2 regions of the Delftia sp. K82 genome follow, and region 1 is predicted to be linked to the other one. Evidence: riboswitches for the same ligand, from Rfam matches in the RefSeq annotation. Region 1 holds a riboswitch; the other holds the start of a gene.

Region 1 (14,507 bases):
CGAGATCAAGCTGGTGATGCTGGCCGTGATGGCGCATCCCATCTCCGTCCTGGGCTTCACGGCGCTGGCGGCGGTCTGGCCCGACACGCTGGCCAGCCTGGCCAACCGGGGGCCGCATGGCTTCTCGGAAGTGCTCTATGCCTATGCCTCGGGCACGGCCAACAACGGCTCGGCCTTTGCGGGCCTGAATGCGAACACGCCGTTCTTCAACACCACCATCGGCCTGGCCATGCTGGCGGGCCGCTATCTGACGCTGCTGCCCATGCTGGCCCTGGCGGGCAGCCTGGCGGCCAAGCCCACCGTGCCTGCGGGGCCGGGCACCTTCCCGACGGCCACGCCGCTGTTCATGGGGCTGTTGGTCTTCGTGGTGGTCGTGGTCGGCGGGCTGACTTTCCTGCCTTCGCTGGCCCTGGGTCCCGTGGTCGAGCAGCTGCAGATGCTGTCAGGACAGGTCTACCCCTGAATCCCTGAGCCAGCTGAGCCCGTTTTTTTCTTGGCCGCCGGTTCTGCCTTGGCAGGGCCGTGCGGCGGAGGTTTCGAGATGCAAGTTCAAACACATACTTCCGGCCCCTTGCCGGTGCTGCGCGCTGATGCGCAGGCCCAAGCGCAGGCCGTTCCAGGCGGGCTGCGCTCGCTGTTCGGTCCCAGCCTGCGGTCGGCGCTGTTCGTCGCCGTGGTCACGGGCCTGGCCTATCCGCTGGTCACCACGCTCGTGGCCCAGGCCGCGTTTCCCAAGACCGCCAATGGCAGCCTGGTCATGCGTCAGGGCTCGGTCGTGGGCTCGGCCCTGATCGGGCAGGAGTTCGCCTCGCCGCGCTATTTCCAGGGCCGGCCCAGCGCCACCTCGGCGCCCGATCCCGACAAGGCCGATGCCACGGTGGCCGCGCCCTACAACGCTGCGCTGTCGGCTGCCACCAACCAGGGTCCGACCCATGCGGCGCTCAAGGAGTCCGTGGTGGCGCGCGTGGCGGCCTACCGCGAACTCAATGGCCTGACTGCAGATGCTGCGGTGCCTGTGGATGCCGTGACGGCCTCGGCCTCCGGCCTGGACCCGCACATCTCGGTGGCCAATGCCGAGCTGCAACTGCCGCGCGTGGCCCGCGAGCGCCAACTGCCCGTGGCCAAGGTCCAGGAACTGCTGCGCCAGCAGGTGGAGCCGCGCGTGCTGGGCCTGCTGGGCGAGCCGCGCGTGAACGTGCTGCAGATGAATCTGGCGCTGGACGATCTCTCGGCCGCGACGCTGCAGCCTGCGGCAGTCCATGCCGCCAAGGAGTAAGCCATGTCGCGCAAAACTGCTTTGTCCCTGTTCGATCCTTCGCTGGTGCGCCAGGCGCTGGGTGACTCCATCCGCAAGCTGGCACCCAGCGCGCAATGGCGCAACCCGGTGATGTTCGTGGTCTACCTGGGCGCCATCTTCACCAGCCTGCTCTGGGCTCAGGCCCTGGCGGGCGAAGGCGAAGCGCCTGCGGGCTTCATCCTGGCCATCGCGCTGTGGCTGTGGTTCACCGTGCTGTTCGCCAATTTTGCGGAGGCGCTGGCCGAGGGGCGCAGCCGTGCCCAGGCCGCCAGCCTGCGCAGCATGAAGCGCAGCACCGTCGCCAAGAAGCTGGAGCAGGCCAACTACCAGAGCCGCTGGCATCCCGTGGGTGCCGAAGAACTGCGTTCGGGCATGTGGGTGCTGGTTGAGGCCGGCGACACCGTGCCGCTGGATGGCACAGTGATCGAGGGCGTGGCCTCGGTGGACGAGAGCGCCATCACCGGCGAATCGGCCCCCGTGATCCGCGAGGCCGGTGGTGACTTCTCTTCCGTCACGGGCGGCACGCGCGTGCTGTCGGACTGGCTGGTGGTGCAGATCACCGTCAATCCCGGCGAGTCCTTCCTGGACCGCATGATCTCCATGGTGGAGTCGGCCCGCCGCCACAAGACGCCCAACGAGCTGGCGCTGACCATTTTGCTGGTCGGGCTGACGCTGCTGTTCCTGCTGGTCATCGTTACGCTGCGGCCCTATTCGTCCTTTGCGGTGGAGCTGACGGGCAGCGGGCAGGTCGTGGGACTGACGGTGCTGGTGGCGCTGCTGGTGTGCCTGATCCCGACCACCATCGGGGGCCTGCTGTCGGCCATTGGCGTGGCGGGCATGAGTCGCATGATGCAGGCCAACGTGATCGCCACCTCGGGCCGCGCCGTGGAGGCGGCCGGCGACGTGGACGTGCTGCTGCTGGACAAGACCGGCACCATCACGCTGGGCAACCGCCAGGCCAGCGAGTTCCTGCCCGCGCCCGGCGTGACGGCCGCGCAGCTGGTGGATGCGGCGCAGCTGGCCTCGCTGGCCGACGAGACGCCTGAAGGCCGCAGCGTGGTCGTGCTGGCCAAGGAGATGCATGGCCTGCGCGAGCGCGACCTGGCCACGCTGCATGCGGTCTTCGTGCCCTTCACGGCCCAGACGCGCATGAGCGGCGTGGACATGCCCCAGCCGGACGGCGCCACGCGCAGCCTGCGCAAGGGCGCGGCCGACGCCGTGCGCCGCCACGTTGAATCCCTGGGCGGCCAGTTCCCGCCCGCCATGCTCAAGGTGGTGGAGGATGTGTCACGGCGCGGCAGCACGCCGCTGGTCGTGGCCGACGGTGCCCGCGTGCTGGGCGTGATCGAGCTCAAGGACGTGGTCAAGCACGGCATACGCGAACGCTTTGCCGAGCTGCGCCGCATGGGCATCAAGACCGTGATGATCACGGGCGACAACCCGCTCACGGCGGCGGCCATTGCGGCCGAGGCCGGCGTGGACGACTACCTGGCCGAAGCCACGCCCGAGGACAAGCTGCGCCTGATCCGCGAACACCAAGCCGCCGGCCGGCTTGTGGCCATGACCGGCGACGGCACCAACGACGCACCTGCCCTGGCCCAGGCCGACGTGGCCGTGGCCATGAACAGCGGCACCCAGGCGGCCAAGGAAGCCGGCAACATGGTGGACCTGGACAGCAACCCGACCAAGCTCATCGAGGTCGTGGAGACCGGCAAGCAGATGCTGATGACGCGCGGCGCGCTGACCACCTTCAGCGTGGCCAACGACGTGGCCAAGTACTTCGCCATCATCCCGGCCGCCTTCGTGGGCACGTATCCGCAGCTGTCGGCGCTCAACGTCATGGGGCTGGCCAGCCCGGGCTCGGCCATCCTGAGTGCCGTGATCTTCAACGCGCTGATCATCATCGTGCTGATCCCGCTGGCCCTGCGCGGCGTGCCCTACCGTGCCATCGGTGCCTCGGCCCTGTTGCGGCGCAACCTGCTGATCTACGGCCTGGGTGGCCTGGTCGTTCCCTTCATCGGCATCAAGCTGATCGACATGCTGCTGGTGGCTCTGAACCTGGCGTGACCCTGTGCGGCCCGCCTGCCCGGCCGGGCAGGCCCCGCTTTGCTCTTCTCTTCAAGAAAACCAAGATGAAATCCGTTTCTTCCATGACGGCCGCTTGTGCCGTCCCCCATTTCTCCCTGGCCGCACTGCTGTCGCTGGCGGCCGCATCCTGCCATGCGCAGGCCGAGACCTCCCCCGTCAGCGCTGCCAGCGCCGCTGCCCAGGAATCGCCCGCACCCGCCTACGCCCTCACCGGCAGCGTGACGCTGCTCAGCGACTACCGTTTCCGGGGCATCTCGCAAAGCTGGATGGGGCCGGCGCTGCAGGGCGGGCTGGAGCTGTCGCTGCCGCGGGGCGCCTACCTGGGCGTGTCCGGCTCCAGCGTGTCGCGCCACAGCTATCTGGATGGCCGCGCGCTGGAGCTGGACCTGTACGGCGGCTGGCGCACCGAATTGCCGGCGGGCTGGACGGGTGACATCGGCCTGCTGCACTACAACTACCCCGGCGCGCGCGTGCCCCGGGGCGATGGCAGCGGCGGCGTGCGCTACGACACCACCGAGGCCTATCTGGGCGTCACCAACGGCGGCTTCAGCGCCAAATGGTCGCTGGCGCTGACGCCTTACTTCGGGCTGCGCGACAGCACGGCGGCCACGGCCTTTGCCGAGGCACTTCCCGGCAGCGGCAGCTCACGCGGCAGCAGCTATCTGGACCTGAACTACCAGCATCCGCTGGGCGACTGGGCGGTGCTGGGCCTGCATGCCGGCCACACGCAGGTTCGCAACTACAGCGAACTGTCATATGCCGACTGGCGCGTCTCGCTGGCCCGCAGCTGGGGCCCATGGACGGCCACGCTGGCCTGGGCCGGCACCTCGGCCGACACGCGCTACTACCGCGCGGCCAACGCGGCGGGCCAGATGCAAAGCCTGGGCCGCAGCGGCTGGGTGCTGTCGCTGTCGGCGGCGTTCTAGTGTGGGAGCACGCTCTGGTGCTAGGCTGAGAACCATGCCCATTTCGTCCTCTGCCGAGCCGGCGCCGCCCGGTCTGCCGCGCCCCGATCCCGACGCCCTGGTCGCGCGCCTGCGCCATGAGCGGGCGCAGGAGGGACGGGGCAAGCTGCGCATCTACTTCGGATCGAATGCAGGCGTGGGCAAGACCTACGCCATGCTGGCCGCCGCCCAGCGCGAACGCCAGGGGGGCCGCGAGGTTCTGGTGGGACTCGTGGAAACCCATGGCCGCAAGGAAACGGCGCAGCAGCTGCATGGCCTGGAGCAACTGCCGCTGCGCGAGCTGCCGCACCAGGGGCGGACGCTGCGCGAGTTCGACCTGGATGCGGCGCTCGCGCGGCGGCCGCGCGTGCTGCTGCTCGATGAACTGGCGCACAGCAATGCGCCGGGTTCGCGCCATCCCAAGCGCTGGCAGGACGTGCAGGAGCTGCTGGACGCAGGCATCGATGTCTGGACCACGATCAACGTGCAGCACCTGGAAAGCCTGAACGACGTGGTGGGCGGCATCGTGGGCATCACGGTGCGCGAGACCGTGCCCGACCAGATCTTCGACGATGCCGACGAGGTCATCGTCGTCGACATCTCGCCCGACGAACTGCTGCGCCGGTTGAAGGACGGCAAGGTCTACATGCTGGAGCAGGCCGAGCGGGCCTCACGCAACTTCTTCAGGCGCGGCAACCTGCTGGCGCTGCGCGAACTGGCGCTGCGCCGCACGGCCGACCGCGTGGACGAGGACATGCGCGACTACCGGCGCGAACGCTCCATAGGCACGGTCTGGCCTGCGCGTGAGCGCCTGCTGGTGGCCGTGGCAGGACACGCGGGCGACGACGCCCTGGTGCGCCAGGTCGCGCGCATGGCGCGCCGGCTCGATGCGGACTGGATGGTGGTCTACGTGGACGCGCCCCAGCGCCAGCACCGCCCACGCAGCGTGCAGGCCGCCGTGCTCAAGACCCTGGCCCTGGCCGCGCGCCTGGGCGCCGAGACGGCCACGCTGCCGGGCGCCGATGTGGCCGAGGCCCTGGTCGCCTTCGCGCGCGAGCGCAACGCCAGCCGCCTGGTGCTGGCCCAGCCGCCGCGCCCGGCATGGTCGCCCTGGCGCTGGTGGGGCCGCAGCCTGCCCGACCGCATCGTCCAGCTGCATCCCGACATCGACGTGCTGGTGCTCTCCGGGGGATCCAGCGCGGCCCGGACCGAGGCCGCGCCTGCCGCACCGCTGCGGCGCAGGCCGCTGCCCTGGAAGGGCTATGCCGGCGTGACCCTGGCCTGCTTGACCGCCACGGTGCTGGCCGAGCAACTGCTGCGCATCTTCGACCCGGCCAACGTGGTGATGCTGTTCCTGCTCATCGTCGTGCTGTCTTCGTTGCGCTGGGGGCGTGGCCCGGGCGCCTGGGCGGCGCTGCTGTCGGTACTGTGCTTCGACTTTTTCTTCGTGCCTCCGCGCGGATCCTTCCATGTCAACGACACGCAGTACCTGTTCACCTTCGTGCTGATGCTGGGCGTGGCCCTGGTCTGCGGCCAGCTCATGGCGCGGCTGCGCCACGAGGCGCGCGTGGCGGCCGAGCGCGAGCGGCGCGCGGGCGCCCTGGCGCGGCTGGCGCGCGACCTTTCGGGCGCGCTCACGCAGGAGCAGGTGGTGGAGATTGCGCTGAGCACGGTCTCGGGCGTGTTCGACGCCCAGGCCGGGCTGCTGCTGCCCGATGCCGACGAGCGCCTGCGCCCCGCCGGCGGCGGCTCCTGCCCCATGGACGACAGCATTGCGCGCTGGGCCATGGACCATGGCCAGCAGGCCGGCCAGGGCACGGACACGCTGCCGGCCGCACCGGCCCGCTATGTGCCGCTGGCCGCACCCGTGCGCATGCGCGGCGTGCTGGTGCTGCAACTGCGTGCGCCGCAGCGCCTGGAGGTGCCCGAGGAGCAGCGCCTGCTGGAGGCCTGTGCCAGCCAGGTGGCGCTGGCGCTGGAGCGCCAGCACTTCGTGGCCGTGGCCCAGCAGACCCAGATCGCCATGGAGGGCGAGCGCATGCGCAACACCCTGCTGTCGGCCGTCTCGCACGACCTGCGCACCCCGCTGACCACCATCCTGGGCGCGGCCGAGGCCGCGCAGCGCCATGTGCCGCCGGGCGGCGCGGCCGACATGCTGGAGCAGGTCCGCATCCAGGCGCAGGCCATGCAGCGCCTGGTGGAGAACCTGCTGGACATGGCGCGCCTGCAGCAAGGCGGCGTGCACCTGCAGCGCGAATGGCTGCCGCTGGATGAAGTGGTGGGCAGCGCGCTGCGCCAGATGCGCGCGCGCCTGGGCCAGCATCCCGTGAGCACCGACGTGCCCGCCAGCCTGCCGCTGCTGCAGCTCGATGCCCTGCTCATGGAGCGCGTGCTGGTCAACCTGCTGGACAACGCCGCCAAGTACACGCCGGCCGGCACGCCGCTGGCCATCAGTGCGCGTGTGCAGGACGGCGAACTGCTGCTGTCCGTGCGCGATGGCGGGCCGGGCCTGCCATCTCACCTGCCGGTGGAGACGCTGTTCGAGCCCTTCACGCGCGGCACGGCCGAGTCCACCGTCTCGGGCATCGGCCTGGGCCTGGCGCTGGTGCGCAGCATCGTCGAGGCGCATGGCGGGCGCATCGAGGCTGCCGCCGCGCGGCCCGGCCCGGGCACCATCTTCACGCTGCGCTTTCCCGTGCCCGAGCAGCCTGCGCTGGATTAGAGTCCCGCCATGCACGAAAGCACCCCATGAGCACGCCCGCCAACCGCATCCTGATGATCGAGGACGACCCCGGCATCCGCCGCTTCGTGCGCCTGGTGCTGGAAGACGAAGGCTGGCAGGTCTTCGAGGCTGACAGCGCGCGCCGTGGCCTGATCGAGGCGGCGAGCCGCCAGCCCGACCTGGTCATCCTCGACCTGGGCCTGCCCGACGCCGATGGCAAGCAGGTCCTGACCGAGCTGCGCGGGTGGTCCTCCGTGCCAGTGCTCGTGCTCTCCGCGCGCGAGCGTGAGGACGAGAAGGTGGCCGCATTGGATGCCGGTGCCGACGACTACCTGGTCAAGCCCTTCGGCGTGCCCGAGCTGCTGGCCCGGCTGCGCGTTATGCTGCGCCGCCGCCAGCAGCTGGGCGCCGCCGGTGGGGCGGGCGGCACCGCCGCGTCCAGCAAGGTGCACTTCGGCCCGGTGCAAGTGGACCTGGCCACGCATGAGGTGCGGCGCGCGGGGCAGCCGGTGCACCTCACGCCCATCGAATTCCGCCTGCTGGCGGCGCTGATCGCCGCCCAGGGCCGTGTGATGACCCACCGCCAGCTGCTGCTGCAGGTCTGGGGCCCCGAGTACCTGAGCCGCGCCCACTACCTGCGCGTGCACATGGCCAATCTGCGCCAGAAGATCGAGGACGAGCCGGCCCAGCCGCGCCACCTGGTGACCGAGCTGCAGGTGGGCTACCGGCTTGTGGGGCTGGGCGGTGAGGCATCCCCGGGATCGGTATAATCGGCGCCTCTCCGAGGAGCGTTGCAGCGGCCCCCACACATCAGGCGTGGTCGCGAGGCTCGGAGTCATACCTGCAACGACGCTCGCCCACGCTTTCTGTGCGGTGAGCTTTTTTTCGTCTCCCGCAGAACGTGGTTTTTCATTCATCTTTTGGAGAAAACCATGAACGCTGCTGTTCGTCCCGTTTCCGCCGACACGGCCATCGCTGACATTTCCCTCGCTGCCTGGGGCCGCAAGGAAATCTTGATCGCCGAAACCGAAATGCCCGGCCTGATGGCCACGCGCGAGGAATTCGCCGCTGCCCAGCCCCTCAAGGGCGCGCGCATCACCGGCTCGCTGCACATGACCATCCAGACGGCCGTGCTGATCGAGACGCTCAAGGCCCTGGGCGCCGAAGTGCGCTGGGCGTCGTGCAACATCTTCTCGACGCAGGACCACGCTGCTGCCGCCATCGCGGAAACCGGCACGCCCGTGTTCGCCATCAAGGGTGAATCGCTGGCCGACTACTGGGACTACACCCACCGCATCTTTGAATTCGGCGCCGCCGGCACCGAAGGCGAAGGCCCCAACATGATCCTGGACGACGGCGGCGACGCCACCATGCTGCTGCACCTGGGCATGCGTGCCGAAAAGGATCTGTCCGTGCTGGACAACCCCGCCTCCGAAGAAGAGAAGATCGCCTTCGCCGCCATCCGCGCCAAGCTGGCCCAGGACCCCACCTGGTACACGCGCAAGAGCGCCCACATCATCGGCGTGACCGAAGAGACCACGACCGGCGTGCACCGCCTCAACGAGATGTCGGCCAAGGGCACGCTGAAGTTCCGTGCCATCAACGTCAACGACTCGGTCACCAAGAGCAAGTTCGACAACCTCTACGGCTGCCGCGAATCGCTGGTGGACGGCATCAAGCGCGCCACCGACGTGATGATCGCCGGCAAGGTTGCCGTGGTGGCCGGCTACGGCGACGTGGGCAAGGGCTGCGCCCAGGCGCTGCGCGCGCTGTCGGCCCAGGTCTGGGTCACCGAGATCGATCCCATCAACGCCCTGCAGGCGGCCATGGAAGGCTACAAGGTCGTGACCATGGAATGGGCCGCAGACAAGGCCGACATCTTCGTGACCACCACCGGCAACCGCGACATCATCCGCCACGAGCACATGGTGGCCATGAAGAACGAAGCCATCGTCTGCAACATCGGCCACTTCGACAACGAAATCGACGTCGCCTCCATCGAGCAGTACCAGTGGGAAGAGATCAAGCCCCAGGTGGACCACATCACCTTCCCTGACGGCAAGAAGATCATCCTGCTGGCCAAGGGCCGCCTGGTGAACCTGGGTTGCGCCACCGGCCACCCCAGCTTCGTGATGAGCGCCTCGTTCGCCAACCAGACCATCGCCCAGATCGAGCTGTTCACCAAGCCCGATGCCTACGAGGTCGGCAAGGTCTACGTGCTGCCCAAGATCCTGGACGAGAAGGTTGCCCGCCTGCACCTGAAGAAGGTCGGCGCCATGCTGACCGAGCTGACGGACGGCCAGGCTGCCTATATCGGTGTGAGCAAGCAGGGCCCCTACAAGCCCGAAACTTATCGCTACTAAGCACCCCCTGAGCGGCTTGCGCCGCTTCCCCCTCTCTACCCGCTTCGCGGGGGAGGGGGACGACGCCCTCGCTGCGGGGCGGCCCTTGCTTGGCGTCCCTGAGTTGGGTCGCGCCGGTTTCGGGCATTAGTCAACTGAGATTTCCTGGAGCGACGCTATGCGCGCAGATGTATTTTTGGTGGAAGCCGGCCATGCGGCCACGCGCTCGCAGGCGCAGCGGCTGATTGCGGGTGGCGTGCAATGGCGCATGACGCCGCTGACGCCTTGGAAGAAGGTTGCCAAGAACGGTGACGAGATTCCTGCGGGTGCCGAGCTGCAGTTGCTGGACGGGGCCGAGGCCCGGTTCATCTCGCGCGGCGGGCTGAAGCTGGAAGGCGCGCTGGCGGCCACCAAGCTGTCGGTGGACGGCCTGCGCTGCCTGGACGTGGGCCAAAGCACGGGCGGTTTCACCGACTGCCTGCTGCAGGCGGGTGCCGCCCAGGTCATCGGCGTGGATGTGGGCCATGGCCAGTTGCATGACCGGCTGCGCTCGGATGTGCGTGTGATCTGCGTCGAGGGTGTCAACGCCCGCGCGGTGACGGCCGAGGGCCTGCAGGAGTCCTGCGAGGAAGTGCTGTCCGAACGCTGGGAAGAAGATCCCGACGACAACGACACCCAGCCCGTGGCGCCCTATGCCTGGATGCGCAACGGCGGTCTGGTCGATGAAGACTACGACGACAGCGACGACGCCAAGGAAAAAGAGATCGAGGCCTTCAAGGCCGAGCGCGCGGCCAAGGGCAAGGCCCGGGAAGAAGGCACGGTGGCCACGCAGCGCCGCCGCCGCGCCGAGTTTGCCGACGTGGACATCACGCCGCAGTTCGACTTCGTCACGGGCGATCTGTCCTTCATCTCTCTGACCCTGGTGCTGCCGGCCGTCACGCGCCTGCTCAAGCCGCACGGCCAGCTGCTGATGCTGGTCAAGCCGCAGTTCGAACTGCAGCCGGGCCAGGTCGGCAAGGGCGGCATCGTGCGCGACGCAGCCTTGTTCACCGAGGTGGAGCAGCGCATCCGCAACTGCCTGGGCGAGCTGGGCCTGGAGGTCAAGGGCTGGATGGAGTCGGCCATCGAAGGCGGTGACGGCAACCGCGAATTCTTCGTGCATGCCCAGCAGGCGGCCGTGGTGAAGGAGCCTGCACAGCCTGAAACGCAGGACGACGACGAGCCCCGTTCGGCCGTGAAAACCGCGCCTAAGCGCGTGTCCCGCACCGTGCTGCGCGAGCAGCGCAACGAGCGTGTGATCGACACCAGCACCGAGTTCGGCGTGCCTGGACCGGGGCGCGCCAAGCTGCGCAAACGCAACGAATGAAACACTGAGCAGTGAGTCTTACATGAGCTTTCCGATCAGCTTCGAATTCTTCCCGACCAAGACGCCCGAAGGCGCGGCCAAGCATGTGCAGGTGCGCAAGAACCTCTATGCGCGCAAGCCCCAGTTCTGCTCCGTCACCTATGGCGCGGGCGGCTCCACGCAGGCCGGCACCTTCAACATGGTGCGTGACATCCAGAGCGAAGGCGTCAGCGCGGCATCGCATTTCTCCTGCGTGGGCGCCACGCACGACAAGGTGCGTGCCGAGCTGCAGGAGCTCAAGGCCATGGGCGTGCGCCGCATCGTTGCGCTGCGCGGCGACCTGCCCAGCGGCTATGGCCTGGGCGGTGAATTCCAGTACGCCAGCGACCTCGTGGAATTCATACGCCGCGAGTTCGGCGACTGGTTCCACATCGAGGTGGCAGCCTATCCCGAGGTCCACCCGCAGGCGAAATCCCCACATTCCGATCTGGAAGCGTTTGCGGCTAAAGTGCGCGCTGGCGCGGATTCCGCGATCACCCAATATTTCTACAATGCCGACGCCTACTGCCGTTTCGTTGATGCGGCGCGCGGCATGGGGCTTGATGCACCGGTTGTTCCCGGCATCATGCCCATCACCAGCTCTACGCAGCTGATGCGCTTCTCGGACGCCTGCGGCGCCGAGATCCCGCGCTGGATCCGCCTGCGTCTGCAGGCTTACGGAGATGACACGGCGTCCATTCGCGCCTTCGGCCTCGATGTCGTGTCCCGTCTATGCGAGCAGTTGCGCAGCCAGGGCGCTCCCGGGCTGCACTTCTATACGATGAACCAGAGCGTCGCCACGCTGGAAATCTGCGATCGATTGGGCCTTTGAGCGCGCAGCCACTGCGCCGGCCCCGGGCGGCCCTCTGAACTTGGGAATGGTCAGGCGTTCCCTGGAGGTTTTTGCCCATGGATCGTAGTTTTCGACGCCTGCACTGGCGCTGGCTGGCCATGTGTGCCATCACCGCCACCCTGGCTGGCTGCGCACCGGCTCCCGTGGCCGAAACCGATGCCGAGTCCGGCGCCCTGATGGCCGGTTCTGCAGGTTCGGCAGGTGCCGAGGCCATGGCTGAAGGCCAGACGCCTGCGGCCGTTCCCTCCGCAGGCAAGCGCAGCAGCCGCGCCTCGCGGGCCACGCCGCCTGCCAGCAGATCCGCGGATGCCAGGCCCTCCGAACCGGCTTCGCCCGAAGAGAGCGCCGACACTCCCTCCAATCCCGATTTCGCCCTCGTCCCCTCGCGTGATAGCGACCAGCAAGGCCTGGCTTCCTGGTATGGCCCGGGCCTGCATGGCCGGCTGACGGCCAGCGGCGAACGTTTCGACAAGGAAGAGTTGACGGCTGCGCACCGCAGCTTCGCCTTCGGCAGCCGTGTCTGCGTGCGCAGCGCCGCGACAGGCAGGACGGTGGTGGTGCGCATCAATGACCGGGGGCCGTTTGCGCCCGGCCGCGTGATCGACCTGAGCCAGGCTGCTGCGCAGGAGCTGGGCATGGTCGGCCTGGGCATCAAGCCCGTGGAGCTGTGGCAGCTCGACGAAGGCGAGGAAGAATGCCCCGAAACCCTGGTCACGGCTAGGAAGGCAGAGTCCCTCAAGAAGACTCAGCAGGCCAAGGCACAGACACAAACGCAGGCGCGGACCCGGGTTCAGGCAAAGGCCCCGGTCCGGCCGCGCGTGCAGGCCAAGGCGCCCGCACCCAGGCCCAATGCACGCACGGCCGTGGCCAGCCGTGCCGCCCCTGCCGCCAGGCCGGTGGCGAAGGCCGCTGCGCCCGCCGCAGCCTCGGCCACGGCAGTGGCCTCTGCGGCGTCGAGCTCGCGCTGAAACGGGCTCAGCCGCCGGATTCGAGCGTGAAGGCCGCGTTCTCGTCCTGACCGAGCAGCTTGACCAGCTGCGGCATGGCCGGCTTGAGCTGTTCCTTGAGATTGAACGGCGGATTGATCAGGAACATGCCGCTGGCCGGCAGGCCGCCGCGCTCCGACGTCTTGTTGCTCTTGACCGTGAGCTCCACGTGCAGCCAGCTCTTGCCGGCCTTGGTGGTCATGGTCTTCAGGCGGCGCGGCAGATCGTGCGCCTCGGGGCGCGGGATGATCGGATACCAGACCGCATAGGTGCCTGTGGCAAAGCGCTTGAGGCTGTCGGCCGCCATGTCCAGCACCTTGGCGTAGTCGCTCTTGAGCTCGTAGCTGGGGTCGCACAGCACCAGGGCGCGGCGCGACGGTGGCGGCAGGAATTTCTTGATGCCCTCGAAGCCGTCCTCGTGCAGCACGGCCACCTGGCGGCCCGCTTCGAGCTGGGCAATGTTGCCCACCAGCGAGCGCATGTCGGTGGGATGCAGCTCGAAGACCTTGAGCTTGTCGCGCTCCTGCACGCGCAGCAGGGACTGGATGATGAAGGGCGAGCCCGGGTAGTTGCGCAGCTGCGCGCCCTGGTTGAAGGAGCGCACCGTGGCCAGGTAGGCCTGCAGCACCGGGGCCAGCTCGGCCTCCTTGGCCTGGGCCAGGCGCATGATGCCGTCGGCGGACTCGCCGCTCTTGTTGGCGTAGTCGCCGTCCAGTCGGTACAGGCCGGCGCCGGCGTGCGTGTCCAGCACCGTGAGGGCGGCATCCTTCTGGAGGAGGTATTGCAGGGTGGCGATCAGCACGGTGTGCTTGAGCACATCGGCATGGTTGCCTGCATGGAAGGCGTGGCGGTAACTGAACATAGGCGTATGGTAACCAGCCGCGCTGCCGGGTGGTTGTCCGTGGCGGCTGAAGGATGGGGGCCGGCGCTGAAGCCAGGGCGGTGCAAGGGGGGGATGGCGAAGACCTGCCGTTTTTGTATAATGGAGGGCTTCGCAGCGATTTTAGGGTCCCGCGGCGAAGTTTACATCCCCGCCTAAGAGGCTTCCTTTTTGAAGAAGCGCCGACCGCGGAAAAGGGCCCGCCAAACCTTTCTTGAAAGAGAAAACTCATGGCTACATTCAGCGCAAAGCCCGCTGAGGTGCAACACGAGTGGTTTGTGATTGACGCCACCGATAAGGTGCTCGGACGTGTCGCCAGCGAAGTGGCACTCCGTCTGCGCGGCAAGCACAAAGCCATTTACACACCTCACGTTGACACCGGCGATTTCATCGTCATCATCAACGCCTCCAAGCTCAAGGTCACCGGCACCAAGAACCTGGACAAGGTGTACTACCGCCACTCTGGTTTCCCCGGCGGCATCACTGCCACCAACTTCCGCGACATGCAGGCCAAGTTCCCCGGCCGTGCTCTGGAAAAGGCCGTCAAGGGCATGCTGCCCAAGGGTCCCCTGGGCTACGCAATGATCAAGAAGCTCAAGGTGTACGGCGGTGCTGAGCATCCCCACACCGCCCAGCAGCCCAAGGCTCTGGAAATCTAAGGAGACCTAGATGATTGGTGATTGGAACAATGGCACCGGCCGTCGCAAATCCAGCGTCGCGCGCGTGTTCCTGAAGAAGGGCTCCGGCAAGATTACCGTGAATGGCAAGGACATTCAGGAATACTTCGGCCGCGAAACCTCGATCATGATCGCAAAGCAGCCCCTGGCTCTGACGAGCAACCTGGAAGCTTTCGACATTCAAGTGAACGTCCACGGTGGTGGTGAATCCGGCCAGGCCGGCGCTACCCGCCACGGCATCACCCGCGCCCTGATCGACTATGACGCAGCGCTCAAGCCCGTCCTGAGCCAAGCCGGCTTCGTGACGCGTGACGCTCGTGAAGTCGAACGTAAG
Region 2 (14,507 bases), on a different contig from region 1:
CCCCCTTGCGCGCCTTCCGGCGCATCGTAGAACTGGGCTCCATCGCCAAGGCGGCCGACGCACTGGACCTGTCCTCGGCCGCGCTGAGCAAGCAGCTGCGCGCGCTCGAAGCCCATCTGGGCGCCGTGCTGCTGCAGCGCACCACGCGCCGCATGAGCCTGACCGACACGGGCCAGGCCTACTACGCCGAGTGCTGCAGGCTGCTCGATGAATTCGATGCGCTGGAGCAGTCGGTGCGCGCGCAGGCGCAGCAGGTGGCCGGCCGGCTGCGCGTGAATGCGCCGCTGTCGTTTGCGCTGAGCACGCTGTCGCCGCTGCTGGCGCGCTTCATGCAGCGCCATCCGCAGCTGCAGATCGACCTGTCCATGGAAGACCGGCTGGTGGATGCGGTGGGCCAGGGCTTCGATGTGTCCATCCGCCTGAGCGCGGAGCTGGCGGACTCCTCGCTGATCGCGCGGCGCCTGGCCTCGCTGTCGCAGATGCTGTGCGCGGCCCCTTCCTATCTGCAGGCGCATGGCCGCCCGGCCAGTGCCGCCGCGCTGCGCGGCCATGCGCTGCTGAACTACAGCCTGGCGCATGCGCCCCGCGAAGCGGGCGAGAGTCCCCAGGCGCCGTCCGAGGCGCGCGCCAACGTCAACAACAGCCTGATGCTGCGCGACCTGCTGGTGGCGGGCCTGGGCATTGGCGCCCTGCCCTCGTTCCTGGCGCGGCCGGCGATTGCGGCAGGCCAACTGGTCGCACTGGACCTTGCGGACCAGGCCGCGCAGGCCCGCCATGTCTACGCGGTCTATCCCACGCAGCGCCACCTGCTGCCCAAGGTGCGCGCCTTCGTGGACTTCCTGGCCGAGGAGCTGCCTGCCGCCATGGGCGAGGATTGTTGACGCCGCGTTAAGAGTTCCTCAAGCGCGCGCCCCTTTTTCGCGCCGGGCCTGCGGCCTACGCTTGCCGTCCATCACAGCCATGAAGGACACAAGCATGACGCAATGCAATGATTTTTCCTGCGCCCTGCCCGCGCAGGATGCGGCGGCCCCCTCGCCGCAGCAGGCCCTGCAGGCGGCGCCTGCTGCGGCGACTGCGGTCGCCCCCGCCATCGACTTCTTCCATGACGTGGTCTGCGGCTGGTGCTACGTGATGTCGCCACGCCTGCGCCAGGTGGCGCGCGAGCTGGGCCTGCGCGTGCGCCACCGCAGCTTCGTGCTGCAGGCCTCGCGCGCCGAGATGGTGGCGGCCTTCGGCTCCATGGAGCGCGCCAAGCAGGTCATCCTGGAGCACTGGCAGGCCTGCGCGGAGCATGACGACGAGGACCGCATCGACATCGAGGGCATGCGCCGCGAGGCCTTCGAGTACCCCAGCGGCATGGCCGGCGCACTGGCCTGCCAGGCGGCCCAGATCCTGGGCGGCGATGACGCGCACTGGGATCTGTTCGACGCCATCCAGCACGCCCACATGAGCGAGCACCGCAACATCGGCGACGCCGAAGTGCTGCTGGACATCGCCACGCGCACGGGCTTCGAGCGCAATGCCTTCGCGGGCTGCATGGAAGGCGCCCAGGCGCTGGAGCAGGTGCGCCAGGACCGCGCGCTGGCGCAGCGCATGGGCCTGCGCTCCATTCCCACGCTGATCGCGCCGCGCCTGCCGCCGCTGCAGACCCAGTCGCTGGCTGCGCTGCGCGAACGCCTGCACTTCCTGGCGGCCTGAGCGCCCCCGTCTTTGCTTTTTTCATCGGCGTTTTTCCGCCTTCCCTCGCGCGCGGCATGCGCGCCCTTTTTCAGCAGACCAAGGACTCTTGCATGACTCTCCAACGCTTCGCTCGCCGCATGGCGCTGCCCTCTCTCGTGATCGCCCTGGCCGCCGCCTTCGCGGGCACCGCGGCCCAGGCCCATGGCGGCCACGAGCCCCCGGCCGGCGCACGCCAGGACGTGGGCACCAGCCCCTGGGGGCCAGCCGACGAGATCGGCCGCCTGAACCTGATCACGCCGGCCTCGCGCGCGGCCATCCTGCAGCGCATCACGGGCGGGCAGGTCTATGACCTGGCCACCGAGTACTACGTGGGCATGCCCAGCTGGCAGGACGCGGGCGATCCGCACTACCAGTTCTGGATGACGCACACGCCGCGCGGCACCGTGGTGGACGATCCCATGAACGTGGGCAAGGACATGAACGCCACGCGCAGCTACACGGGCACGGCGTTTTCCATGTACAGCCACACGGGCACGCACATCGATGCGCTCAACCACTTCGGCATACGCGGCAGGATCTGGAACGGCTTCAGCGCAGACCAGCATCTGGGCGACCGGGGCTGGCAGCGCACGGGCATAGAGAAATTCCCGCCGCTGGTGGCGCGCGGCGTGCTGATCGACGTGGCGGCCGCCAAGGGCCTGGAGATGCTGCCCGACCAGTACCGCATCACGCGCCAGGACCTCAAGGATGCGCTGGCACGCCAGAAGGTGACGCTGCAGGAGGGCGACATCGTGCTGGTGCGCACGGGCCGCATGAAGCTGTACGGCCAGCCCCAGGCCTACATGGCCAAGCCGCCGGGCCTGGGCCTGGATGCCGCGCGCTTCCTGGTGGAGGAAGGCGGCGCCATGATCGTGGGCGCCGACAACCTGAGCCTGGAGACGTTCCCGTCCGAGGTGGACGACGACTACGTACCGCTGCACAGCTACCTGCTGGCGCAAAAGGGCGTGCCCATCATGGAGCTGGTGGCGCTGGACGATCTGTCGCGCGACAAGGTCTACGAGTTCGCCTTCATCGGCGGCCCGCTCAAGATCCGCGGCGGCGACGCCGCGCCGCTGCGGCCCATCGCCATTCCTGTGCGCTGAGCGGGGCAAGACGAGATTTCTTGAGCTTGACCTCGAAACTCCCGCGCCCCCAAGGCGAGGGACACCGAGCAAGGGCCTACGCCGGCCGCGCCGCCCCGCAGCAAGGGTGTCGCCGGCTGCCCGTACGCCCCCCTCCGAATAGAGGGGGAAGGCGCGAAGCGACTCAGGGGGTGATCACAGACTCGTGCCCATTTTGCTGAGGAAGCGCTCGCAGGCGTCGAGCTGGGCCAGCTCTACGAACTCGTCGGGCTTGTGCGCCTGCTCGATGGAGCCGGGGCCGCAGACCACGGTGGGAATGCCGGCGTTGTGGAACAGGCCGGCCTCGGTGCCGTAGGCCACCTTGCGCTTTTCCTGGTCGGCGGTCAGCGCGCGCACCAGCTGGGTGATGGCGGCCTCCTCCGAGGCTTCCAGCGCGGGCGCGCTGGCGCCGGTCTCGATCTCGATGCGCGCGTCGGCGAACTCGGCGCGCATGCGCGGCAGCAGTTCGTCGCGCACATAGGACTCGACCTGGGCCTGGATGCCATCCACCGACATGCCGGGCAGGTTGCGGAATTCATAGGCGAATTCGCACAGCTCGGGGATGGTGTTGACCGCGATGCCGCCCTGGATCTGGTTGGTGGTCATGGTGGTGAAGGGCACGTCGAAGAATTCGTCGTAGGGGCCGTGCGCCTTGAAGTGGTCGGCGATGTCCCGGATGCGACAGATCAACCGCGCCGCGTACTCGATGGCATTGCTGCCGCGCGGCGTGAGCGACGAATGCGCGGCCTTGCCGTGCACGCGGCAGCGGTAGAGGTTGATGCCCTTGTGCGCCACCACCACCTGCATGCTGGTGGGCTCGCCGACCACGCAGCCGTCGAAGCGCGCGCCCTCGGCCTTGAGCTGGTTGATCATCACGGGCGCGCCCGCGCAGCCGATTTCCTCGTCGTACGAGAAGGCCAGGTGCACGGGCCTGGCGCGCTGCGTGGCCAGGAATTCGGGCACCAGCGCCAGCGAGGCGGCGATGAAGCCCTTCATGTCGCAGCTGCCGCGACCATACAGGCGCCCGCCCTTTTCGGTGAGCGCAAAGGGGTTGGTGCTCCACTGCTGGCCATCGACCGGGACCACGTCGGTATGGCCGGACAGCACGATGCCACCCTGCGTTTCGCCGTTGTAGGCCGGCAAAGTGGCGAAGAGATTGGCCTTGGCGCCGTCCGGAGAGTGGAACAATCGGGCACTCACGCCCAGCGTGGCCAACTCATCGCGTACACACTCGATCAGCGCCAGGTTGGAGTTGCGGCTGGTGGTGTCGAATGCGACCAGTGTTTCCAGCCAGTCGCGGGTGTTTTTCCAGGTAGTCATGTGGTTCCATCTGCGCCATGGCCTGCGCCGCCCCTTCGCGGACGACTCAGGCCATGGCATAGGCATTGCATATGGCGAAGCAGTGTACGCCCGGGTTGCGGCCCGGGCAGGCACGCCGACCCATGCCCGGGCGTGACTGCCGTCTTTTCAATCCCTTTTCGGAAATGGACCCTGCTTTGACCAAGCAAACCGTCTCGACCCGCAACATCGTGGCTGCCGTCATCGGCAACGCGCTGGAGTGGTATGACTTCCTGGTGTTCGCATTCATGACACCCATCGTCGCCAAGCTGTTCTTCCCCAGCAATCCCGACAATCCGGACGACAACATCAACCGCATCCTGATGACCACGGCCGTGTTCGGCGTGGGCTTCTTCATGCGGCCCGTGGGCGGCATCCTGCTGGGCCTGTACGGGGACCGCAAGGGCCGCAAGGCGGCCATGGTGATGGTGACGGGCCTGATGGCGGTGGCGATCGCGCTGATCACGCTGGCGCCCACGTATGCGGCCGTGGGCATCCTGGCGCCGCTGTTCATCGTGCTGGCACGGCTGCTGCAGGGCTTTGCGGCCGGCGGCGAGTTCGGCACGTCCACGGCACTGCTGATCGAGCTGGCACCGCCCGGCAAGCGCGGCTTCTATGGCTCCTGGCAGATGGCCGGCCAGATGCTGGCCCTGCTGATCGGCGCGGCCACGGGCACGCTGATCACCGAGATCTTCACCGAGGAGGAACTGATGGCCTGGGCCTGGCGCGTGCCCTTCGCCGTGGGCCTGCTGATCGTTCCCGTGGCGCTGTACATCCGCCGCCATGTGGAGGAGCCCGAGGTCTTCAAGGAAATGCAGGCCGCGCAGGCCAGCGGCAAGGCGCGCCAGATCGGCATCATGGAGATGCTGCGCACGCATGCGCGCGAGACGCTGGTGGGCATGGGCCTGGTGGTCACGGCCACGGTGTCCATCTACATCACCTTCACCTATCTGGTGACCTATGCCACGGTGACGCTGAAGCTGCCCATGCGCGATGCCTTCATGGTGCAGATGGCCGGCGCCGCGCTGATGGTGGTGATCATGCCGTTCTTCGGCGCCCTGTCGGACCGCGTGGGCCGCCGCATGCTGACCATCGGCTCGCTGATCGGCTACCTGGTGGTGCTCTACCCGCTGTATGCCTGGCTGACTGACGGCCCCACGGTGCAGAAGCTGCTGATCACCCAGCTGGTGGTCTGCGTGTTCGTGGCCGTGTTCTTCGGCGTGTTCAGCACGGTGATGGCCGAGCTGTTCCCGCCCCAGGTGCGTTCGGCCGGCATGTCCATGGCCTACAACGTGGCGGTGATGATCTTCGGCGGCTTCGCGCAGTTCATCGTGACCTGGCTGATCCGCTCCACGGGCTCGCCCATGGCGCCGGCCTTCTATGTGATGTTCGGCGTGACGCTGGGCCTGTTCGCGGCCTTCTTCATCAAGGACCGCGCTCTGGAGCGCAACCTGCGCTGATCCCGGTGCGGTGCGCAAGGCACCGCGCCCGCGCATGCCCCGCATGCCCCGCCACGGGGCCTGCGCCCTGCCCGCGCACCCGCCTGCGCACCATGCGCGGGCATGACGGCCACCCGCCCTGCACCACGGCGGGGAGGCCCGCCCGCATCGGCGGATTTCATGCAGAAAAAGTCAGGGCTGATGCTCTCTGCAGTGCCGCAAATCTGCAGGGAATACCCTCTGCTGGCACGCGTTTCGCTTGTCTACATTCTTGCATGCAAGTTGTAAATCCACTTGCATACAAGATTCCACAACTTGCGAAAGACGACTATGCGCCGCTTTGCCAGATCACTGTTCGGACAGGTGGTGATCGCACTCATCCTGGGTGTGCTCGCCGGAATATTGGCCCCTGAATGGGCCGTGAAGCTCAAGCCCCTGGGCGATGGCTTCATCAAGCTCATCAAGATGATCATTCCCGTGCTGGTGTTCTGCGTGGTAGTGCACGGCATCGCGGGCGCAGGCGACCTCAAGCGCGTGGGCCGGGTCGGCGTCAAGTCGCTGATCTACTTCGAGGTGCTGACCACCATCGCCCTGGTGCTGGGCCTGGTGCTGGCCTTCGTGTTCCAGCCCGGCGCGGGCATGAACGTGGACCCGAGCAAGCTCGACGCCTCGGCCATGAGCGCCTACGCCAGCAACGCCGACAAGCTGACCAGCGGCGGCACGGTGGACTTCCTGATGAAGCTCATCCCCACCACCGTGGTGCAGGCCTTTGCCACAGGCGACGTGCTGCAGGTGCTGCTGTTCGCCGTGCTGTTCGGCTGCGCGCTGACCATGCTGGGCGAGCGCGGCGCGCCCGTGCATGCGCTGATCGACACGCTGTCGAACGTGCTGTTCAAGATCATGGGCATCCTCATCAAGCTGGCCCCGCTGGGCGTGCTGGGTGCGATCTCGTTCACCGTGGGCCAGTACGGCATAGGCTCGCTCAAGCAGCTGGGCATGCTGGTGCTGCTGTTCTACGTGGCGGTGATCTTCTTCGTCTTCGTGGTGCTGGGGCTGGTGATGCGCTTTTCGGGCTTCAGCCTGATCAAGCTGCTGCGCTACCTGCGCGAGGAACTGATGGTGGTCTTCGCCACCACCTCGTCGGACAGCGTGCTGCCCCAGATCATGGCCAAGCTGCGCAACCTGGGCGTGCGCGACTCCACCGTGGGCCTGGTGATTCCCACGGGCTACTCGTTCAACCTGGACGCCTTCTCCATCTACATCACGCTGGCCGCCGTGTTCATCGCCCAGGCCACGAACACGCCCATCGGCATGGCCGACCTGCTGACCATCCTGGCGATTGCGCTGGTGACCTCCAAGGGCGCCCACGGCGTGCCGGGCTCGGCCATCGTGGTGTTGGCGGCCACGCTGCATGCGATTCCGGCCATCCCCGCCATCGGCCTGGTGCTGGTGCTGTCGGTGGACTGGTTCATGGGCATTGCCCGCGCGCTGGGCAACCTGATCGGCAACTGCGTGGCCACCGTGGCCATCGCGGCCTGGGAAGGTGACATCGACCGCGAGCGCGCCCATGCCGTGCTCAACGGCCTGGCCGACAATCAGGGGCCCGACGCCGAGCCCTCCGGCGCCGCCGCCGTCCCCGCAACCGTGACTCCTGCCCACCCTGCAACGCAATGACACCTGTAAGCCCCCAGCACATCGCCGAGCGCGTCGTCGAAGCCATCCTGGCCCAGAAACTGGCGCCCGGCGAACGGCTGGGGGAGCAGGAGCTGGCCGACAACTTCGCGGTCAGCCGCACCATGGTGCGCGAGGCGCTGATGCAACTGCAGGCGCGCGGCTTCGTGCAGGTGCAGCCCCGGCGCGGCTGGTACGTGGTCCAGCCCTCGGCCGAGGAGGCGCAGGACGCCTTCGCGGCGCGCCGCATCATCGAGACCGGCATCCTGGGCGAGGCCGGCCGCCCGATGCAAAGCGTGATCGGCCAGCTGCGCCGCCACATCGCCCAGGAGCAGGAAGCCATTGCCGGCGCCGACGCGGCCACGCGCGCCTTCCTGCTGGCCGACTTCCACGTCTGCCTGGCCGAGCAGATGGGGCACCGGCTGCTGGCGCTCACCCTGCGCGACCTCACGGCGCGCACCACGCTGGCGGCCACATTGTTCCAGTCCACGCACAGCGCCAGCCAGTCCTGCGCCGAGCACGAACGCATCGTCGAGGCGCTGGAGCGCGGCGACACCGAGGGCGCCAAGGCCCTGCTGCTGGAGCACATCGGCACGGTGGAACGCTCGCTGGAGATCCGCCCGCCCGAGGCCCCCGAAGCCAGCGACCGCCTGCGCGCCACGCTGGCGCCCCTGTTCGGGGGATAACCCTGTGTCGGAGGGTCGGCAAATTTCCACCGACCGTCGCTAAAACGCCAATCTGGGTCATAGGGGACGCACTGTCATGGTGCCGACACGGCTGACTGCATACGCTGCTGAGTTGGCGCATTGCGCGCCGTTCATCAACCCACCACTGCTCGGATATGACCCAACGTCCTATGTCCTTTTCCCGCACTCCCCTGCTCGCGTCCCTGTGCGCGGCTGCAGTCCTCACGGCCTGCGGCGGTGACGGCGGCTCGTTCTACCTCACGCTCGACGGAAAGCAGCCCCAGGTGATCGCCCACCGCGGCTTCTCGGGCAAGTTCCCGGAGCAGACGCGCATGGCCTACGAGGCCGCCGCCGACGCGGGCGCGGACATGCTCGAACTCGACATGCACATGACGAAGGACTGCCAGCTGGTCGCCCGCCACAACGCCTGGCTCAGCGACAGCACCAACGTGGCCGACGTGGCCAAGACCAATGCCGAAGTGGCACGCCGCCAGCGCACCACGGCCGGCGTGCTGGTCAACGTGAAGTACCCGGCCGTGCCTGCCAACGGCCCCTCGCAATACCTGAGCGACCAGCTCGATGCCAACGATCCCAAGTCCGTGCTCAAGGCCCTGGTGGTCGATGGCGAGGACCACCGCAACGACTGGTCCATCAGCGACTTCACGCTGCAGGAGCTGCGCAGCTGGCTGACCGGCACCATCCTGGACAACCGCAGCGAGCGCCCCACCGAGTGGAACGGCAAGCTGCCCCTGATCAGCGCCCAGGACGTGCTGGACATCGCCGCCGCCAAGGGCAAGGCCCTGGGCCGCACCATCCCCGTCTACGCCGAGACCAAGAACCCCTACTGGAACAACCAGCAGGCGATCGCCAACGGCTGCGGCGCGCCCGGCTCGCGCCCGTTTGAAGACGCGGTGATCAAGCTGCTGGACCAGAACAAGCTCAACGCCAAGGATTCGCCCATCTACATCCAGAGCTTCGACCCGGCCAGCCTCAAGTACCTGCGCCAGGCCGGCATGAAGGCCAAGGGCGTGCAGCTGATCGACGGCAACGACTTCAATCTGCGCGACGGCTCCATGGTCTACATCACCAACGATGAGTGGACCTTCATCAGCGGCCGCCCCTACAGCTGGACCCTGGCCGGCGACGCCCGCACCTTCGCCGCCATGCTCACGCCCGCAGGCCTGGCCGACATCAAGACCTATGCCGACGGTATCGGCCCCTGGAAGCCCCAGGTCCTGGCCCACTCCGTCGTGCCCTACAAGGACGGCGCCGGCCTCAAGGACGTGAACACCGTCAAGGACACGGGCCTGATCCGCGACGCCCACAAGGCCGGCCTGATCGTGCACAGCTTCACCTTCCGCAACGAGCCGGGCCGCCTGGCCGGCCTGTACAAGGGCGATCCCGTGCAGGAATACCTGACCTACTACCGCCTGGGCATCGACGGCGTGTTCACCGACTTCACGGACACGGCCGTGACGGCGCGCAAGGCGTACAACAAGGAAATCGGGCTCTGAAACTCCCATCCCGCTGACCCATGACAAGGCGCCTCGTGCGCCTTGTTTTTTGGGCGCGGCATCGGACATCCAACCGAACGGAGGCACACTTGTACGGCATGAACAGATACGCAATATCGGCCGCTCTTTTGGCTGGGTCCGCCTTTGCTGCCCATGCCGACCAGATAACGTTTCAGAACGATCTTTCAGCCTGCGCGTCAATCACGGCGACGAAGACTTCCACAGAGTCCAACGTGGTGTGGGCGAACACCCGTGTTCAACTGCGCAAATCGATTGGCGAGTGCGGATGCCTTTCGGCTCTGGCGACCTACACGAGCAGCGTGAACCGAGGGGGCGTCCGGCAGGTACTGCAGGAAGGCCTGATCGACCTGGGCAGCGGGGGGGAGAGAAAACTCGTCCTTGCGACCGACCCGGCCCTGGTCGCCAACAAGGAGGTGCGGGTTCGGCTGGCGTGCACCGGGCCCTTGTAGGGCATCCTGGCGCCGGCAGCATCGGCGCGCGCTTGAACGCTCAGCCGGATCACATCCTCAGACTGGCCTGGCAACGGCGTGTGCTGCGGGCGGCGGCGGATGTGCGCAAGCACGGTTGGTCACCGCAGCTTCTGGTCGACTGCCTGCGCCGCTGGCGCGCCCCGTCCGCTATTCCAGTCAAAGATGAATGCCTTTGTCCAAAATAGCGAAAAATCGCACGCCTGACCGGCGTAGCCAAGCCAGCGATCAACCCAATATCAACCCAGATTCGGCGCCAGCAACCGGCGCAGCTCCTCAATGTCCATGCCCCGGCGCGCGGCCATGTCGGCGAGCTGGTCCTCGCCGATCTCGCCGACGTTGAAATAGACGGAGTCGGGGTGGCCGATGTAGAAGCCGCTGACGCTGGAGGCCGGGTTCATGGCCAGGCTTTCGGTCAGGGTCATGCCGATCTCGTCTGCCTTGAGCACGGCGAACAGGTCGGTCTTGGCGCTGTGGTCGGGGCAGGCCGGGTAGCCGGGCGCGGGGCGCACGCCCTTGTACTGTTCCTTGATCAGCGCTTCGTTGCTGAGGTCCTCGTCGGGCGCATAGCCCCACAGGTCCTTGCGCACGCGCTGGTGCAGGCATTCGGCGAAGGCCTCGGCCAGGCGGTCGGCCAGGGCCTTGAACATGATGCCGGAGTAGTCGTCCAGCGCGTCCTGGAACTCCTTGTCCTTTTTCTCGGCGCCGATGCCGGCCGTGACGGCGAACAGGCCCGCGTAGTCCTGGATGCCCGATTCCTTGGTGGCCACGAAGTCGGACAGGCAGCGGCTGGGGCGCATCAAGGGCTGGCCATCCGGACCTTCCACCATCTGCTTTTCGGTCTGCTGGCGCATGCCGTACCAGGTCATCAGCACCTGGCTGCGGGACTCGTCGGCGTAGAACTCGATGTCATCGCCCACGCGGTTGGCCGGGAACAGGCCGATGGCGCCGTTGGCCTGCAGCCAGCGGCCTTCGATGATTTTCTTGAGCATGGCCTGGCCGTCGGCCAGCACCTTGCGCGCCTCGACGCCGACGATCTCGTCGTCGAGGATGGCCGGATAGGGGCCGGCCAGGTCCCAGGTCTGGAAGAACGGGCCCCAGTCGATGTATTCGGCGATCTCGGCCAGGTCGAAGTTGCGGAACACGCGCCGGCCCAGGGCGCGCGGCGCCACGGGAGCCTGGGAAAAGTCCACGGGCGTGGCGTTGGCGCGGGCCTTTGCCAGCGGCCACAGCGGTGTCTTCTTCTTGTTGGCGTGCTGGGTGCGGACCTTGTCGTAGTCGGCCTGGATCTCGGCCAGGTAGTTGCCCTTGTTCTCGCCCAGCAGGCTCTGGGCCACGCTGACGCTGCGCGAGGCATCGGGCACGTAGACCACGGGGCCTTCGTACTTGGGCGCGATCTTGACGGCGGTGTGCACGCGCGAGCAGGTGGCGCCGCCGATCAGCAGCGGAATCTTCTTGATGCGGAAGTAGTCGTCCTTGTGCATCTCGCCGGCGACGTATTGCATCTCTTCGAGGCTGGGCGTGATCAGGCCCGACAGGCCGATGATGTCCGCGCCCTCGGCCTTGGCCCGGGCCAGGATCTCATGGCAGGGCACCATCACGCCCATGTTGATGACCTCGAAGTTGTTGCACTGCAGGACCACGGTGACGATGTTCTTGCCGATGTCGTGCACATCGCCCTTGACGGTGGCGATGACGATCTTGCCCTTGCTGGACACATCGAGGCCCGCCGCTTCCTGCTGGCGCTTTTCCTCTTCGATGTAGGGCACGAGGTGGGCCACGGCCTGCTTCATCACGCGCGCCGACTTGACCACCTGGGGCAGGAACATCTTGCCGGCGCCGAACAGGTCGCCCACGACGTTCATGCCGTCCATGAGCGGACCTTCGATCACGTGCAGCGGACGGCCGCCGCCCTGCACCACGATCTGCTGGTAGGCCTCTTCGGTGTCGGCGACGATGAAGTCGGTGATGCCGTGCACCAGGGCGTGCGACAGGCGCTCGCCCACGGTCTTCGGGTTCTCGGGCGTGCCGCGCCATTCGAGCTTCTTGCTGTCGTCCTTGGCGGCGCCCTTGGCGGCGTCGGCAATCTCCAGCAGGCGCTCGGCAGCGTCAGGGCGGCGGTTGAGCACCACGTCTTCCACGCGCTCGCGCAGCTGGGGCTCCAGGTCGTCATAGACGCCGACCATGCCGGCGTTGACGATGCCCATGTCCATGCCCGCCGAGATGGCGTGGTACAGGAACACGGTGTGGATGGCCTCGCGCACAGGGTCGTTGCCGCGGAAGCTGAAGCTCACGTTGGAGACGCCGCCCGAGACCTTGGCGCCGGGCAGGTTGCGCTTGATCCAGCGCACGGCCTCGATGAAGTCCACGGCGTAGTTGTCGTGCTCCTCGATGCCGGTGGCCACGGCGAAGATGTTGGGGTCGAAGACGATGTCCTCGGGCGGGAAGCCCACCTCGTCCACCAGGATGCGGTAGGCGCGCTCGCAGATCTCGATCTTGCGCTGGTAGGTGTCGGCCTGGCCCTTCTCGTCGAAGGCCATGACCACGGCGGCCGCGCCGTAGCGCCTGATCAGCCGGGCCTGGCGCTTGAATTCATCCAGGCCTTCCTTCATGGAGATGGAGTTGACGATGCCCTTGCCCTGCAGGCAGCGCAGTCCGGCCTCGATGACTTCCCACTTGGAGCTGTCCACCATGACCGGCACCTTGGCGATGTCGGGCTCGGAGGCGATAAGGTTCAGGAAGCGCACCATGGCGGCCTTGCTGTCCAGCATGGCCTCGTCCATGTTCACGTCGATCACCTGGGCGCCGTTTTCCACCTGCTGGCGTGCCACGGACAGCGCTTCCTCGTACTGCTCGTTGAGGATCATGCGCGCAAAGGCCTTGGAGCCCGTGACGTTGGTGCGCTCGCCCACGTTGACGAACAGCGTGCCCTCGCCGATGGAGACAGGCTCCAGGCCCGACAGACGCATGGGAGGGGGAGTGAAAGAGGACGACATCAAGCTCACCTGCAAAAACGGCATGGCAACAGGTGAGCGTCGTTGGCACCGTGGGCGCGGTCCGGCCGGGAACCTGCACCTGGCCCAAGCCTGACGCGGCACGCGATCCGGTGTACGGATGGGCGGGTGCCGCGCTGCAACGCTCCTCGGGCCAAAGCCCGGGATTCTACGGCGGCTGGCGGCGGCCTGCAGTGCGGGTTTTACGCCCGCATTCGGGGCAGGCCTGCACAAAGCCATGCGGCACTGCACCAAAGCGCGGCAGCGCGGGCCGCCGGCGCCGCCTTCGGGGCGGATTGTCGATACCCCATCGCCCCGGATTCTTTACAGCGCCTGAGGACAACGCTCCTTTTTTTGCATCTGGCACGCAATTCGCTATCTGCTGGGTACGTGGTCTGACCAGTCAGGCCAAAACCCTCCACCCGCGCCAGCCCATGCAAAGCATTCCGATCTCGATGGCCCAGACGCTGCAGCAGCACATCCTGAGCGGCCACTACCCCGGCGGCAGCCAGCTGCCGCCGCAGCGCGAGCTGGCCCGGCAGCTGGGCATCAGCCGCGCTTCGCTGCGCGAGGCGCTGTCCATGCTGGAGGCCCTGGGCCTGGTCGAGATCCAGCCGGGCAAGGGCGTGCGCATCAACGGCCCGCACAGCGGCCGTGCACGCATGCACCGCGCCTATGCCACCCCGGCGCTGGGCACGCTGTCGCCGCGCCAGCTGATCGAGCTGCGCCTGGTGCTGGAGCCGGGCTGGGCCGCGCTGGCGGCCGTGCGCGCCGACGACAGCGGCCTGCGCCAGCTGCAATGGACCCAGTCCCAGCTGGCCCACGCCCTGGACCGCAGCGACCTGCTGGCCGCCGCCGACGCCGATCTGCAGTTCCACCTGCTGCTGGCCCAGCTGTCGGGCAACCCGGGCCTGGTGGCCATGGCGCGCCAGCTGGAGCTGGCCATCAGCCACAGCCTGCGCCTGCCCTTTGCCTGGAGCGGCGCCGACGACCAGCCGGTGCGCGAGCACGACGCCATCGTGCAGGCCGTCTGCGCGGGCGATGCACCGGGTGCCGCGGGCGCCATGCGCGCCCACCTGCTGTCGGCCGCCAGGCGCAGCGGCATCGATCTCGACACACCGGACGACGCGACGGCGCCCGACGCAACGGCGCTCGATACCTCTGCGCCCGACCCTGACCCGCTTTCCTTTCGCCTCACCCCACCTTCCGAAGGAGCTTTCGCATGACTTCCCCCCTGACACCCCGCCGCGCATTCATCCGCACCGCCCTGGCGGCCGCCACCCTGGCCGCTGCCGGCCTGGGCGGCGCAGCCCATGCCGACATGCTGGCCAACATCCAGAAGGCCGGCGTGCTGCGCGTGGCGATTCCGCAGGACTTCCCGCCCTTCGGCTCGCTGGGCACCGACCTGAAGCTGCAGGGCTATGACATCGACATGGCGGCCCTGGTGGCCCAGGAGCTGGGCGTGAAGGTGGAGCTGGTGCCCGTGACCAGCACCAACCGCATCCCCTTCCTGACCACGGGCAAGGCCGACATCGTCA

What was found. A riboswitch is a leader RNA that binds a small molecule or an ion and turns the genes downstream of it on or off. The one in region 1 is predicted to bind S-adenosylhomocysteine.
Region 2: linked by a shared signal. The riboswitch ahead of metH (methionine synthase) and the one ahead of ahcY (adenosylhomocysteinase) in region 1 are both predicted to bind S-adenosylhomocysteine.

The regions. Positions count from the first base shown of each region.
Region 1 is NZ_MYFL01000002.1:205,633-220,139, reverse strand. It holds gene kdpA (potassium-transporting ATPase subunit KdpA) at 1-463, shown strand, start outside; gene kdpC (K(+)-transporting ATPase subunit C) at 542-1,276, shown strand; gene kdpB (potassium-transporting ATPase subunit KdpB) at 1,280-3,364, shown strand; gene KDK82_RS16490 (TorF family putative porin) at 3,448-4,311, shown strand; gene KDK82_RS16485 (sensor histidine kinase KdpD) at 4,346-7,051, shown strand; gene KDK82_RS16480 (response regulator) at 7,078-7,821, shown strand; S-adenosyl-L-homocysteine riboswitch at 7,829-7,913, shown strand; gene ahcY (adenosylhomocysteinase) at 7,984-9,414, shown strand; gene KDK82_RS16470 (TlyA family RNA methyltransferase) at 9,572-10,759, shown strand; gene metF (methylenetetrahydrofolate reductase [NAD(P)H]) at 10,782-11,609, shown strand; gene KDK82_RS16460 (septal ring lytic transglycosylase RlpA family protein) at 11,687-12,598, shown strand; gene KDK82_RS16455 (23S rRNA (adenine(2030)-N(6))-methyltransferase RlmJ) at 12,606-13,478, opposite strand; gene rplM (50S ribosomal protein L13) at 13,727-14,155, shown strand; gene rpsI (30S ribosomal protein S9) at 14,166-14,507, shown strand, end outside.
Region 2 is NZ_MYFL01000004.1:333,630-348,136, reverse strand. It holds gene KDK82_RS24935 (LysR family transcriptional regulator) at 1-881, shown strand, start outside; gene KDK82_RS24930 (DsbA family protein) at 976-1,698, shown strand; gene KDK82_RS24925 (cyclase family protein) at 1,791-2,822, shown strand; gene argE (acetylornithine deacetylase) at 2,997-4,160, opposite strand; gene KDK82_RS24915 (MFS transporter) at 4,325-5,638, shown strand; gene KDK82_RS24910 (C4-dicarboxylate transporter DctA) at 5,948-7,291, shown strand; gene KDK82_RS24905 (GntR family transcriptional regulator) at 7,288-7,974, shown strand; gene KDK82_RS24900 (glycerophosphodiester phosphodiesterase family protein) at 8,145-9,488, shown strand; gene KDK82_RS24895 (DUF2195 family protein) at 9,587-9,958, shown strand; gene metH (methionine synthase) at 10,216-12,972, opposite strand; S-adenosyl-L-homocysteine riboswitch at 13,000-13,126, opposite strand; gene KDK82_RS24885 (FadR/GntR family transcriptional regulator) at 13,404-14,195, shown strand; gene KDK82_RS24880 (transporter substrate-binding domain-containing protein) at 14,192-14,507, shown strand, end outside.